DNA from 3 places in the Chloroflexus sp. MS-CIW-1 genome. Region 3 is predicted to be linked to each of the others. Evidence: riboswitches for the same ligand, from Rfam matches in the RefSeq annotation. Region 3 holds a riboswitch; each other region holds the start of a gene.
The links. A riboswitch is a leader RNA that binds a small molecule or an ion and turns the genes downstream of it on or off. The one in region 3 is predicted to bind S-adenosylmethionine.

Region 1: it holds a riboswitch for S-adenosylmethionine, as region 3 does, so the genes downstream of both, QTO31_RS04230 (trans-sulfuration enzyme family protein) here and QTO31_RS09875 (homocysteine synthase) in region 3, are expected to answer to the same signal.
Region 2: it holds a riboswitch for S-adenosylmethionine, as region 3 does, so the genes downstream of both, mtnA (S-methyl-5-thioribose-1-phosphate isomerase) here and QTO31_RS09875 (homocysteine synthase) in region 3, are expected to answer to the same signal.

Annotation. Positions count from the first base shown of each region.
Region 1 is NZ_JAUBWR010000001.1:1,063,493-1,067,713, reverse strand. Features, by position in the region: gene map (type I methionyl aminopeptidase) at 1-303, opposite strand, end outside; gene QTO31_RS04235 (methylenetetrahydrofolate reductase) at 340-1,263, opposite strand; gene QTO31_RS04230 (trans-sulfuration enzyme family protein) at 1,267-2,463, opposite strand; SAM riboswitch class I at 2,537-2,643, opposite strand; gene QTO31_RS04225 (GNAT family N-acetyltransferase) at 3,202-3,750, opposite strand.
Region 2 is NZ_JAUBWR010000001.1:2,329,261-2,333,481, forward strand. Features, by position in the region: gene secD (protein translocase subunit SecD) at 1-879, shown strand, start outside; gene secF (protein translocase subunit SecF) at 930-1,931, shown strand; gene QTO31_RS09250 (hypothetical protein) at 1,891-2,034, opposite strand; SAM riboswitch class I at 2,077-2,173, shown strand; gene mtnA (S-methyl-5-thioribose-1-phosphate isomerase) at 2,233-3,276, shown strand; gene QTO31_RS09260 (hypothetical protein) at 3,273-4,221, shown strand, end outside.
Region 3 is NZ_JAUBWR010000001.1:2,505,268-2,509,488, forward strand. Features, by position in the region: gene galT (galactose-1-phosphate uridylyltransferase) at 1-522, shown strand, start outside; gene QTO31_RS09870 (HAMP domain-containing histidine kinase) at 659-1,672, shown strand; SAM riboswitch class I at 1,896-2,007, shown strand; gene QTO31_RS09875 (homocysteine synthase) at 2,109-3,404, shown strand; gene QTO31_RS09880 (homoserine O-acetyltransferase MetX) at 3,467-4,221, shown strand, end outside.

The DNA.
Region 1 (4,221 bases), 1.4 Mb from region 3:
AATATCGCCCTGGTGGAGCCGGTCGCGTTTACTCGGAATGCCGTGGCAAATCACGTCATTAATAGAGGCGCAGATCGTACCCGGAAAAGGTGGAATATACCCGCGGCGACCAGCGGGCACGTATCCTTTGTATACCGGTTCTGCACCGTGAGAACGGATAAACTCTTCAGCAATTGCGTCCAGTTCAGCCGTGGTGACACCCGGTCGGATATACTCACGCAGCACATTAAACGTCTGTCGAACCAGTTGGCCCGCAGCGCGTAGAAGTTCTATCTGGGCCGGTGATTTCAGAATGATAGCCATAGACTACTCTCGCTCTATTTGCACTTACTGAGCATGTTATAGCACATTCTCGTCAGATGATGGTGCCGGTGGCCGTGGCAGCAGGCCAGCTTGTTCAACGACACGAGGAATTGCACGTGTCCAATCGACCGACATAATATGAACACCGGCAACACCCTCGATACTAAGGAGTTCATTCACCAACTCAGCAGCGAGGGCAATTCCTTCCGCTTCGCTATCGGCAGCGCGTTGCATGCGTTCGATCACAGATTCTGGCATAAGCGTGCCGGGTAGGTGATCGCGTAGATAGATTGCTGAATTGGGTCGGCGCAGGATCATCACACCGGCTAGGATGTACGCCTGTTGATGCAAACCGGCAGCCCGCACATCGGCCATCCATTGCCGAAAACGTGCAACATCAAAGATCAATTGGGTTTGGACGAACTCTGCGCCGGCTTCAATCTTCTTTTCCAACCGTGCGGCCCGTTCGACGTTCGGGTTCGCGACACTGCCGATAAAGAAACTGGGTGCTTCTTTCAGCGGTGTACCTGATTGGAAAGTGGCCTGATCGCGCAACGTGCGCAAGACGCGGATCAACTGGAATGAATTCAGATCGAGAACGTTTTTGGCCTCTGGATGATCACCAATGCGTGGATGATCGCCGGTCATTGCTAGCAAGTTACGTACACCGAGTGCGGAGGCACTGAGTGCATCAGCTTGTAAAGCTATCCGGTTACGATGCTGGCAGGTCATTTGCATAATCGGTTCAATACCGAGCTGCTGCAAAATGACGCTCCCCCCCAAAGACGACATCCGGGCGATCCCACGCTGATTGTCGGTCAGATTGACTGCATCGACATAATTGCGAATATTTTGAGCCAGGGTTTCGAGATGGCTTCTGGCCGCCCCCTTTGGCGGAGCAATCTCGCCGGTAACTACAATCTGGCCGGCGGCCAGCCGGCGTTGGAGGGTTGAGTGCATAGCTTATTCGTCGGCAAGAGCTTGTTGCAGGTCGGCGATCAAGTCACTCGCATCCTCAATTCCGCATGAAAGCCGGATGAGATTGTCGCGGATACCGACCGCCAGTCGTTCTTCACTACTCAATTCATAGTAACTCATGAGCGCTGGTTGTTCAACCAGACTTTCCACCCCGCCAAAGCTTGGCGCAATGTAGGCGAGACGCATCCGATCAACAACCGCCATTGCAGTCTGGAGATCACCAACCACTTCAAACGACACAACTCCGCCAAACCCTCGCATCTGAGCACGGGCTATGGCGTGGTCAGGATGCGAAGGTAAGCCTGGGTAATGTACCCGACTGACCCGTGGATGACGGCTGAGAAATTCAGCGACTGCCTGCCCATTTTGATTGTGACGTTCCATACGGAGAGCAAATGTCTTCAACCCTCGGCCAAGCAAGTAGGCGGTATGCGGGTCACAAATGCCACCCAAAATCCCCTGCGTTTCGCGCAGAGCACTGATAAGGGGCGGTCGACCGATGATCACACCAGCCAGTAAGTCGTTGTGCCCGGCCAGGTACTTGCTACAGCTATGAACAACCAGGTCGATACCGTATTCAAGAGGACGCATATTATACGGTGTGGCAAAGGTGGCGTCGATCACGGTTTTGATGCGATGTTCACGGGCGATCTGAGCCACTGCTGCCAGATCAATGACGCGCAAATAAGGGTTTGTCGGCGCTTCAGTAACGATCAGTCGGGTACGTCCTGGTTGAATAGCTGCGGCAATGGCAAGTGGATCGGCTGCGGCAACCACACTATGCGACACGCCGAGCCGTGCTAACATTGTGCGGACAAACTGGCGAGTGCGCCGATAACCGTCGTCAGTCAGAATAACGTGGCTACCGCTAGGGAGCAACGCCAGCATCACGGTGGTGAGCGCATTCATTCCCGAAGCACAAAGGAGAGCGGCTGCTGGCGCTGATGGTGACTCAAGGGCGGCAAGGCGAGCCTCAACGGCACGAACGGTTGGATTTCCGTAGCGACCGTACTCTTCTCGTTCGAGTTCACCTGATTGAAATGCGATCAGCTCGGCGCTATCACGAAAGGTGTACGTTGCACTGTGCACAATAGGTGGCGTAATGGCATCGAATGCGCGCTGGCGGGGTTCTCCAGCGTGGACGGCGGCCGTACTGAGGCCAGAAAACTGTTCATTTGGCATAAAAAACCTCTCATCAGGGCGATGAGAGATTAGGTGACGTGCTCCTGCCGATTGGCGAGAAGACGCCGCTCTCCTCTCATCTGCCAGCGTTCTGCTGCCGGAGTTGCCACCCGTCAGGTATTATGCCGCCGGGTTGGCGCGGTTTCGTAGGGCCGGTCCCTCCACCGCTCTGGATGAGTGCAGCGTTCTGCAATACAATTACGGCTGAGTATAACAGGGTGATGGGTTATTGTCAATGGTGAATTGGACGATCTTGGGGTTCTCAAAGTTCTTTCCTCTCTGACAGTGGTCACTGAGGAGAGAGTGGAGAGGAGTGAGAGGTTCTCAACCTATCCGTAGCCTGTACGGAGTCGCGCAACTTCCCGTCCTGCCGAACGTCTGTGCCAATCTCCCGTTGGCTTGCCGATCATGCCCGTCAGCGCAGTGGTAGGGACTGGCGCCCCCGTAAACGAGGGTTGATGGTATGCTAATGCGCTAACCAATGGGGTATAGCCGCACCGCGTCCGACGCGGGCCAGAGGCTCACGATCCTAGACTTGCACTAACAGCGCACGGGCAATCTGCGCTGAAGCATAACATCACACATGCGGGCCAGAGGCCCGCACTCCCAGGGAAAGAGCGAAGATCAGGGTTTGCTGTCAGCGGGTGCGTAATGTGCGTCGTGTCACTCTACATTTTGAACAGTTTGGTTGTCGAATGTGACCCGAAATTGAAAACTCTGAAAAACCTTACAGCCGCCCTACACCTTCAAGAATGCCGACATAATCACCACATCGTGCAGTTCACCGTTACGGTCAATGGCGTGGCGCGTTAACTGGCCTTCGACGGCAAATCCCAATCGTGAGAAGATGGCCTGACCGGCCTTCAAGGCAGCCAGCATAGCGACCGTCACCTTTTGGGCGCCCAGATCGCGAGCGGTTTCAACAATGGCCTGGGCCATCTGCATTCCAAGCCCGCAGCGTCGCCAACCGGGTTTGACAAGGAGCCGTAGCTCGGCCACGTGATTTGACCATCCTGGCACGCGGCGAGCTGAAGCGTATGCGGCTATCGAACCGTCGTCGGCAATAGCGACAATTTGTCGCCAATTCTCGGCGTATGAGGCATTGACTAAACGGGTTATGATTTCGGGATTAGTGAAGTCTTCTTCGAGATAAAGCAGATCATCTTTGGGCAGACTTAATCCGAAATCGGTCAATGCTGCACGATCACTCTCGGCTAGGGGTCTGATGGTAACCTGCCGGTTGTCCTTCAATGATACACTGCTCATCGCTACACTGCGTTGGGCCATGCCCAGCCTCCTGCCGTGGGTTAACGCGGAAATCTGTTGTATGAAGTGTGTGAAATATACCACATGAAGTTACACTCTGGTTACTCGGTGTAGGTATCGCGAGAGAGGCAAGTGCAATGCCCGCGTACCTAGGTGCTTGTATCGCGACAGACGCGAGGTACTCTTGCGCACATTGTTGCGGAAGCGAGGGCATTTTGCCCTTGAGGACCGCATCGGCTCTCCGAGATCATCGTTTTTAACTCTTACATATTTTGCAGCCACGTTCAGGCCCTCCCTGAAGATCCGACGCACGGCTACCCTCCCTCTTCAGAAGGGGTGTACAGCCTGAACGTGCTCATCATCCTCGAGACGTTTTTTCGACACCCACCACCTGCGGATATTCAGTATAAAACATGTTGCTGATACTGATATAATTGTAATCGTTCCTTGAAGTTCGGCAAGTAACCGGCGGAGTCGCCCGGCGATCCGTCG
Region 2 (4,221 bases), 180 kb from region 3:
GCCGTACAACCCACCTTTTCGCAGGGTGGTGCACTTGGTAGCCGACCGGCTGTCTCGTTTGCCTTCCGTGGCGAATCAGCAAGACGGTTAGCTTCATTTACTGCCGCAAATGTTGGGCGGCCAATGTGTATTGTGCTTGATAATGTGGTTGTCAGTTGTCCGGTGATTAACGCCGCGTTAACCGATGGTTCTGGAATTATTGAAGTAAGTACGGAAGCTGATCGTAATCGTATCTTCAATCAGTTGAAGTACGGTGCTCTGCCGGTTCCACTCGTGATCGAGACGAGCCGAACGGTGACGGCGACCCTGGGGCGAGAGAGTGTAGCAGCCAGTATTACAGCCGGAGTTGTTGGTCTGGCGGTGGTCGCAGCCTTTATGATTTTATTCTATCGGGGACCCGGCGTCGTTGCAACGGTTGCACTGCTCATCTACACGATCATCAGTTTCGCGATTTACCGTCTGATTCCGATCACACTGACCCTGCCCGGTATTGCCGGATTTATTCTCTCGATTGGACTCGCCGTTGATGCCAACGTATTGATCTTTGCCCGCCTCCGCGAAGAGTACCGCCGCGGACGTGATATTCGCAGTGCGCTCGAATTAGGTTTCGTTGAATCCTGGCCAGCCATCCGCGACTCAAGCGTTTCAACCTTGATCACGAGTATTGTGCTGTTTATGTTCGGCAACAGCTTCGGTGTCAGTTTGATCAAAGGCTTTGCGCTTACACTTGGTCTCGGCATTGTGATCAGTCTGTTCACTGCTGTTGTTGTCTCACGAACATTTCTACGTCTGCTCCTGCCGTTGTTTAGCGATGAACGTGCCTGGTGGTTTGGCGTGGATCGCCGTTCAGCAACACCAACTGCGCAGGCTGTCTCGTAGGTATTCAACGACATCGTTCACCTGTGATCGTGAATGGGAGTAACACCTGTATGGAACATCTTGTCCGCCGTCGCTATTGGTGGTTTACGTTTTCAATCCTGGTGATCTTGCCGGGCTTATATATGCTCTTCTTGCATCCTTTAGTCACTACCGGGCGATTTACTATCGGCCTGCGTCCAAGCATTGACTTTGCCGGTGGTGCATTGTGGGAATTGCGTTTTCCTGAGACCGCGCCTGAGCGTTTGAGCACTGATCGGATCGCAGCAGCGTTTGCCGCAGCGGGCTTCGAGAATGCACTGGTTCAGCTCAGCCCAACCCAAATTGACGGGAAAGCAGTAGCAGCCGCATTAGTACGCACCCGTCCACTTAGCGAGTCGGATCCCAACACCGAAATTGATGCCGTGATGAAGGCACTCTCTACCGAATTTGGCAACGTTAGTCGGGAACGACTGGAAAGTGTTGGACCAACCGTCAGTGCCGAATCAACCCGCAGTGCGATTATTGCCGTGCTCGGCGCGTCACTAATTATCTTGCTCTACCTGACTTGGGCCTTCCGCAAGGCACCGCACCCTGTCCGCTACGGCGTATGTGCCATTATCGCGATGCTGCACGACGTATTGGTAGTACTTGGGATTGCTGCCGTTTTAGGCGCAACCATCGGCTTAGAGGTCGATGCGCTCTTCCTGACCGCTTTGCTAACAACCCTTAGCTTTTCGGTACACGATACCATTGTTGTGTTCGACCGCATTCGTGAGAACCTGCTGAATCGGCATCCGGCTGAAACCTTCGATGATATTGTCAACCATAGTCTGGTGCAGACTCTCCCACGGTCGATCAACACTCAGCTTACCACCTTCTTTACACTTACTGCCCTCTTGTTGTTTGGTGGTGATACTATCCGGAACTTTGTCTTGATGCTGCTCATCGGCCTCATCAGCGGGACCTACTCATCAATCTTCAATGCGGCTCAGCTTTTGGTCGTGTGGGAACATCGAGAATGGCGTCATTGGTTTAAGCGCGGTCGGCGCGATGAGACGGCTCCAGCAATGTAACCTGATCAATCAGGTCAAACCAGGTCACTGAAACCGTTAACACTGCCTGCCGTATCAACATCACAATTTGCTGTAAACCGGTACTCGTGATATAATCGCTCACAACGTTCGTATGCGGCGCCATAGTGCGTCGGCGAACTTCAGATGCTCATCGAGATGGGCTGAGGGACTGGCCCGATGACGCCCGGCAACCCCCTGCGGGGAAGGTGCCAAATCCAGCGGCAATTGCCGAAAGATGAGAGGAACGAAGTTTATCGGAGCCTCTCGCCGTGCGAGTGGCTCCATCTTAATTACGACGCCTATGGAACTCCGCACTGTCTGGTGGGAAGACAACGCCGTTTGTCTGATCGATCAGCGTAAATTACCGCACATTGTTGAAGTCGTGCGCTGCACCGACCTGGATGCAGTGGTCTTTGCCATTCGGAGCATGCAGGTACGCGGTGCACCGGCAATCGGCTGCACTGCTGCCTATGGGATGGCTTTGGTTGCCCAGCGTAGCAATGCGAATACGCCTGCTGCGTTGCTGACCGAATTAGAACAGGCTAAACGCACCCTTGATGCCCAGCGACCAACCGCTGTTAATCTAGCCTGGGCAACCAGCCGGATGGTGCGCCAGGCTCATGCGCTGTTGAACGAAGATGTCACCATGATGAAGACAGCGCTTCTGGCGGAGGCCGAAGCGATCTTTGCCGAGGATCTGGCAATGTGCCATGCCATCGGCGATCATGGCGCACCACTGATTCCACTACGCGGACATGTTCTCACTCATTGCAACGCCGGTGGCCTGGCTACCGCTGGTTATGGCACAGCCCTCGCCCCAATCCGCACGGCATTTGCGCAGGGTCGCCCTATTCACGTCTTTGTCGATGAGACGCGGCCCTTCTTGCAAGGAGCACGGCTGACAGCCTGGGAATTGCTCCAAGCCGGTATCCCCCAAACGTTGATTACTGACAATATGGCCGCCTTTATGATGCAGCGTGGTCAAATAGACTGTGTGATTGTTGGCGCCGACCGGATTGCAGCTAACGGTGATGTGGCAAATAAAATTGGCACGTATGGATTAGCGATTCTTGCCCGTTATCATAATATTCCGTTTTACGTTGCTGCCCCTTACTCTACCATTGATCTCAACACTGCCAGCGGTGCCGACATTCCTATCGAAGAGCGTGACCCCAACGAAGTAACCCGTATTGCCGGAGTTGCGATTGCTCCCGATGGTGTCCCTGCCGCGCATCCGGCGTTCGATGTCACGCCCCACGAATTGATTACGGCTATCATTACTGAACGGGGCGTTGTGCGTCCACCATTCGTGGCTGCACTGCGTCAGCTTGAGAGTAAGCAATGAGTGGGTTGGGTTCGCTTGTGCCGGCTTGTCAGCCACTCTTACGCGGTGGTCTTCCCCACACGAATCCGGGCGTGGTAGCCCAGTTCATTTGCCGGTACCTGCCACAGACGCCAGCCTGTCCGTTACCACCGCCGCGAACATTGGCCGATACGCCATTTGCGCTGGCAGCACAAGGGTTGCCAGGCCTTCAGATCGATGTCGAACGTGACCGGCTGACGGTCGAACAGGAAACTCTGGAGCGTGAGGCCAACCGGGTTAGTCTGGCCTACCTGCGCAGTGAGGCCCAATTTGCAGCGCTGAGCGGCCCGGCTGTGACGGTGTTGGACGAGCTGTTACGCCGCTTAAATGCCGAAGAACGGCAACCGCTTGTGTTGAAGTACGAAACGATTGGTCCGGTTAGTCTGAGTCTGGCGCTGACCGATGACCAAGAACGCCCGCTGGCCTATGAACCGGCATGGCGAGAGGTGTTACTCCAACTTTGTAGTTTACGAGTATGGTGGCATCACCAGCAGTTGCAGGGCTACGCCTCTCATCGGCTGGCAATGATTGAGGAACCCTTCCTTGATGCACTCTTGACTCCACTGTGTCCACTGACCTGGGAAGAGGGACTTGATCTGCTCAGTCGGTTTCTCGCCGATCTCCCTGTTCATTGTGGTCTGTTTCTGAGAGGTCGTGTACACTGGTCAGAACTTTTGCACCTGCCGGTGGATGTGATAGGCTTTCATGTGATCGAACAAATCGATCTCCTCCTGCACACTGCAACAGAGCTGGCCGAGTTTTTGACCGATGGTGGCTGTCTGGCTTGGGGAATCGTCCCAACTGAACCCAGAGTGCTGAACAGTGTCCAGGCTGCCGGGCTGTGCGATCAGGTTGTGCAGGCAATGCAACGGGTTGCAGCAGCTACTGGCCTGCCGATGACCTTGGTCCAACAGCAATCATTCCTCT
Region 3 (4,221 bases):
GCATCGCTCCAACATCCGCACAGCCAGCTTATGGCGGTACCGGTTGTACCGGGCGATATTCGTCATCGTATTGAAGAAGCACGTCGTTTTTTTGATGATACTGGTCAGTGTGTCTTCTGCGCGATGTTAGACGATGAACTGACCCAGCGTGAGCGTATCGTTTACCAGAATGATGCGTTTGTTGCTTTTGTCCTCTACGCAGCTTCTTCACCATTTCATATGTGGATTTTACCACGCAGACATCGAGCCAGTTTCTTCCATATCACCGAGCCAGAGCTGGATGGTTTGGCCGATGCAATTCGTGAAGTCTTCTCTCGGCTATACCACCGGTTGAACGATCCTGATTTTAATCTGGTGCTCCGTTCAACACCAGCTAAAGAACCTGAAAATGGCTATTTTCACTGGTATCTCGCTGTGGTACCGCGTCTCTCGTACATGGCCGGTTTCGAGCTGGGGAGCGGCATTTTTATTAATCCCAGTATTCCTGAAGCCTGTGCCGCATTTCTTCGTGATAATCACTAACGTGACATACTGTGTGACAGGATGTACATATTTACAATTATATGTCTTGTCAGTGAACATCTAAAATCGGTTATAATACCGTTCAACACTATGAGATAAGAAGTGTTGTACTGATGACACAACCCAGGAGTTTAAAATGTCTGGCGCATTTCCACTTAGCGATGAAACTGTCAAGGCTCTCGCGCCATGTAACCTGCCCTTCCTTCGCCACGATCCTTTTACGCGCAGCCGCAGTAGCGCCAGTATTCACGAGTTGCCTGAAACCATACAGAGAACAGTACGGGAATTGTATCAGACCCTCCTCACGATCTTTGCCGAATTTGATCAACAACGGCAGATTGATCTCCATCGTTTGCAGCAATTACTGCAAGAAACGCATTGGCATGATTTGATGCACGAACTGCGCAATCTTTCACTGCATCAGGCTGATGCCCATCTCGGCCAGGTTCTCCACGACTTACGTGGTGGTTCGCTCCAGGCGCTAGCTCTGCAATTGCAGCTTATCGAACTTGGTCAGGTACGACCAGATGACATCGAGCGCATATATCTACTGATTCGCGATCATCTGAAGATCATGCGCAACTGTTTACCCGATCTTGATCCGGTACGTACTGCCCGCGACATTGAGTTACGTGCACACGGGGTCGATCTGCTGCTTGAAAAGTGGCAACACGCTGATTACCGTTTACCCGATGGTCAGGCCAGTATCACGGTTGATGCCCGTTATAATGGTGTGGTTGCTGACCGTTGTGTTGAGTTTTCGGCGCTTGATCGCGTGTTTTACAACCTGATCAACAATGCTACACGCCACAGCGCTGACCGGCGGGTAATGGTTGGCATTTTCCCTATCTTTGAATGTGAAACACCCTCACTACGGATTGTCGTTGCTAATCGCATTGATCTGCTACAACGCACGGCGCTTGAGCAACGGTTCGGTCTGCAATGGAGCGATCTGTTTTACGGTGGGTTTACCTTCAGTAGCGACGGCAGCAGCGGGCACGGGTTCGGATTAGCCATTTGCGCCGAGCTGGTCGCCAATGCGTATGGCTTGCCCAACGGCCCGGCGGCAATTGGCGGCGGCTATGTTGGCGCCCGTCCACACGGTGATCTCTTCGTCGCCTGGTTTCATTGGCCGATTGCTGCGCCGTAGTCAAGAAGTCCTACCAGCCTAGGCCACCGTCGGAAGCGAAAGCTGCGCCCCTCTGCACCTGCGTCGGCCGGTTTGGGAGTTTCTCTCTCCCTCTCTCAGCTCATCACTGTCGGATGGAGTGAAAACGCTGCAAAGATACTTGACAAATCCGCGTCGCATAGTTTATATTACCGATACTGTATGGTGCAGGCGACACCATAACTGTACCTCAACAACGTACACGCACTCATCCAGAGCGGTGGAGGGACCGGCCCGTTGAAACCGCAGCAACCCTCGTATGCGTCGCCGCATACGAACGGTGCTAAGTCCGGCAGAAGTGTTCTGGAAGATGAGCGACGTGGAAGAATGGCCCTGTGCAATGATTTCACGCCCTCATCGTAAGTTGAGGGCGTTTTTGTTGCCTGCAATTTGGCTTAGCTATTCTGAGGAGGTTGTCATGTCCGATGCTCCACGCTTTACCGGTTTTGAGACACTTGCCCTCCACGCCGGGCAAATTCCCGATCCAACGACTGGCTCGCGGGCAGTACCCATCTACGCCACAACATCGTATCAATTCAAGGACACCGATCACGCTGCTCGTCTGTTCAACCTGCAAGAGTTCGGCAACATCTACACCCGAATCATGAATCCAACCACCGATGTCTTCGAGCAGCGGATGGCGGCCCTGGAGGGCGGTGTGGGAGCGCTAGCATTATCGTCGGGTCAGGCTGCCGAAACGCTGGCGATCCTCAATTTGGCCGGTAGTGGTGATAATATTGTTGCCTCGTCGGACCTCTACGGTGGCACGTACAACCTCTTCCGCCATACGCTGCCACGATTGGGAATCACGACTCGCTTTGTGGATGCGCGTGACTATGACGGTTTTGCGGCGGCAATTGATAGTCGTACTAAAGCCTTTTTCCTCGAGCTGGTGGGGAATCCGCGCCTCGATGTGCTTGACCTAGAGCGAATTGCTGCGATTGCGCATGCCCAGGGTGTGCCGGTGATTGTTGATGCAACCACCGTGACACCGTATCTATGGCAGCCGATTCAACACGGGGCTGACATCGTTATTCATTCAGCGACTAAGTATATTGGCGGTCACGGTACCGCCATCGGTGGGATCATTGTTGATAGCGGAAAGTTCGATTGGGCTGCCAGCGGACGGTTTCCCGAATTCACCAGTCCCGATCCAAGCTATCACGGTTTGATCTACACTCAGGCTTTTGGCAATCTGGCCTACATCATCAAAGCTCGCGTGCAAGGTTTGCGCGATATTGGCGCAGCGCTTAGTCCGTTCAACAGCTTCCTCTTCTTGCAAGGTTTGGAAACCCTGCCCCTGCGGATGGAACGGCACAGTAAAAATGCCCTGGCAGTGGCTCGCTACCTGAGCGAACATCCCAAAGTGGCGTGGGTCAACTATCCTGGTCTGCCCAGCCATCCGAGCTACGCCCTTGCTCAGAAGTACTTACCGCGCGGCCAGAGTGGGATCGTCGGTTTTGGGCTGAAAGGAGGCCGCACTGCCGGTCGTATCTTTATCGAGCGGCTTCGTCTGTTCTCGCATCTGGCGAACATCGGCGATGCGAAGAGCCTCGCAATCCATCCAGCTACAACGACGCATAGCCAGTTAACACCGGAAGAGCAACGATTAACCGGTGTCACCGACGATTATGTGCGGCTTTCGGTTGGATTGGAGACGATTGACGACATTCTTGCCGATCTCGATCAGGCACTGGCCGGAACACCTTCATAGGGGCCGCGACAGATCGCACTGACAATGGTGTCACTGCGATCTGTCCGGCAAGGAGTATCTGGATGGAAGCACTGAGCCATGCGCCAATCTCAGAAGGGGTTGGTATTGTACGTACTCAACGCATGTATTGGACCACCCCGCTGAAGCTGACTAGTGGCGCCACACTGGGTCCACTAACGTTAGCCTACGAAACATACGGTGAGTTAGCACCTGATCGCTCAAATGCAATTTTGATCTTGCATGCACTGTCCGGTGATGCCCACGCTGCCGGTTACCATCATCCTACCGACCGCAAACCGGGTTGGTGGGATGCGATGATCGGGCCGGGACGTGCGTTTGATACGAATCGCTACTTTGTTATCTGCTCGAACGTGATCGGCGGTTGTCGTGGTTCAACCGGCCCCTCGAGTCCACACCCGGCGGATGGAAAGCCTTATGGCTCGCGCTTTCCCATTATTACGATTGAAGACATGGTGCGTGCCCAACAACGTCTGATCGATGCGTTGGGGATAGATACCCTCCTGGCGGTTGCAGGAGGCTCGATGGGAGGGTTTCAAGCCCTGGCCTGGGCAGTGGAGTACCCGGAACGGGTACGCGGTGCGATCTTGCTCGCGACCAGTGCCCGCTCTAGCCCACAGACGGTCGCCTGGAATTATATTGGACGACGGGCCATTATGGCCGATCCCCGCTGGCGAGGCGGCGATTACTACGATGGCGAACCACCGCGTGATGGTTTGGCTGTGGCGCGTATGCTTGGGCATATCACCTACCTATGTGAGGAAAAGCTCGAACAGCGCTTTGGCCGTCGGGTTGATAG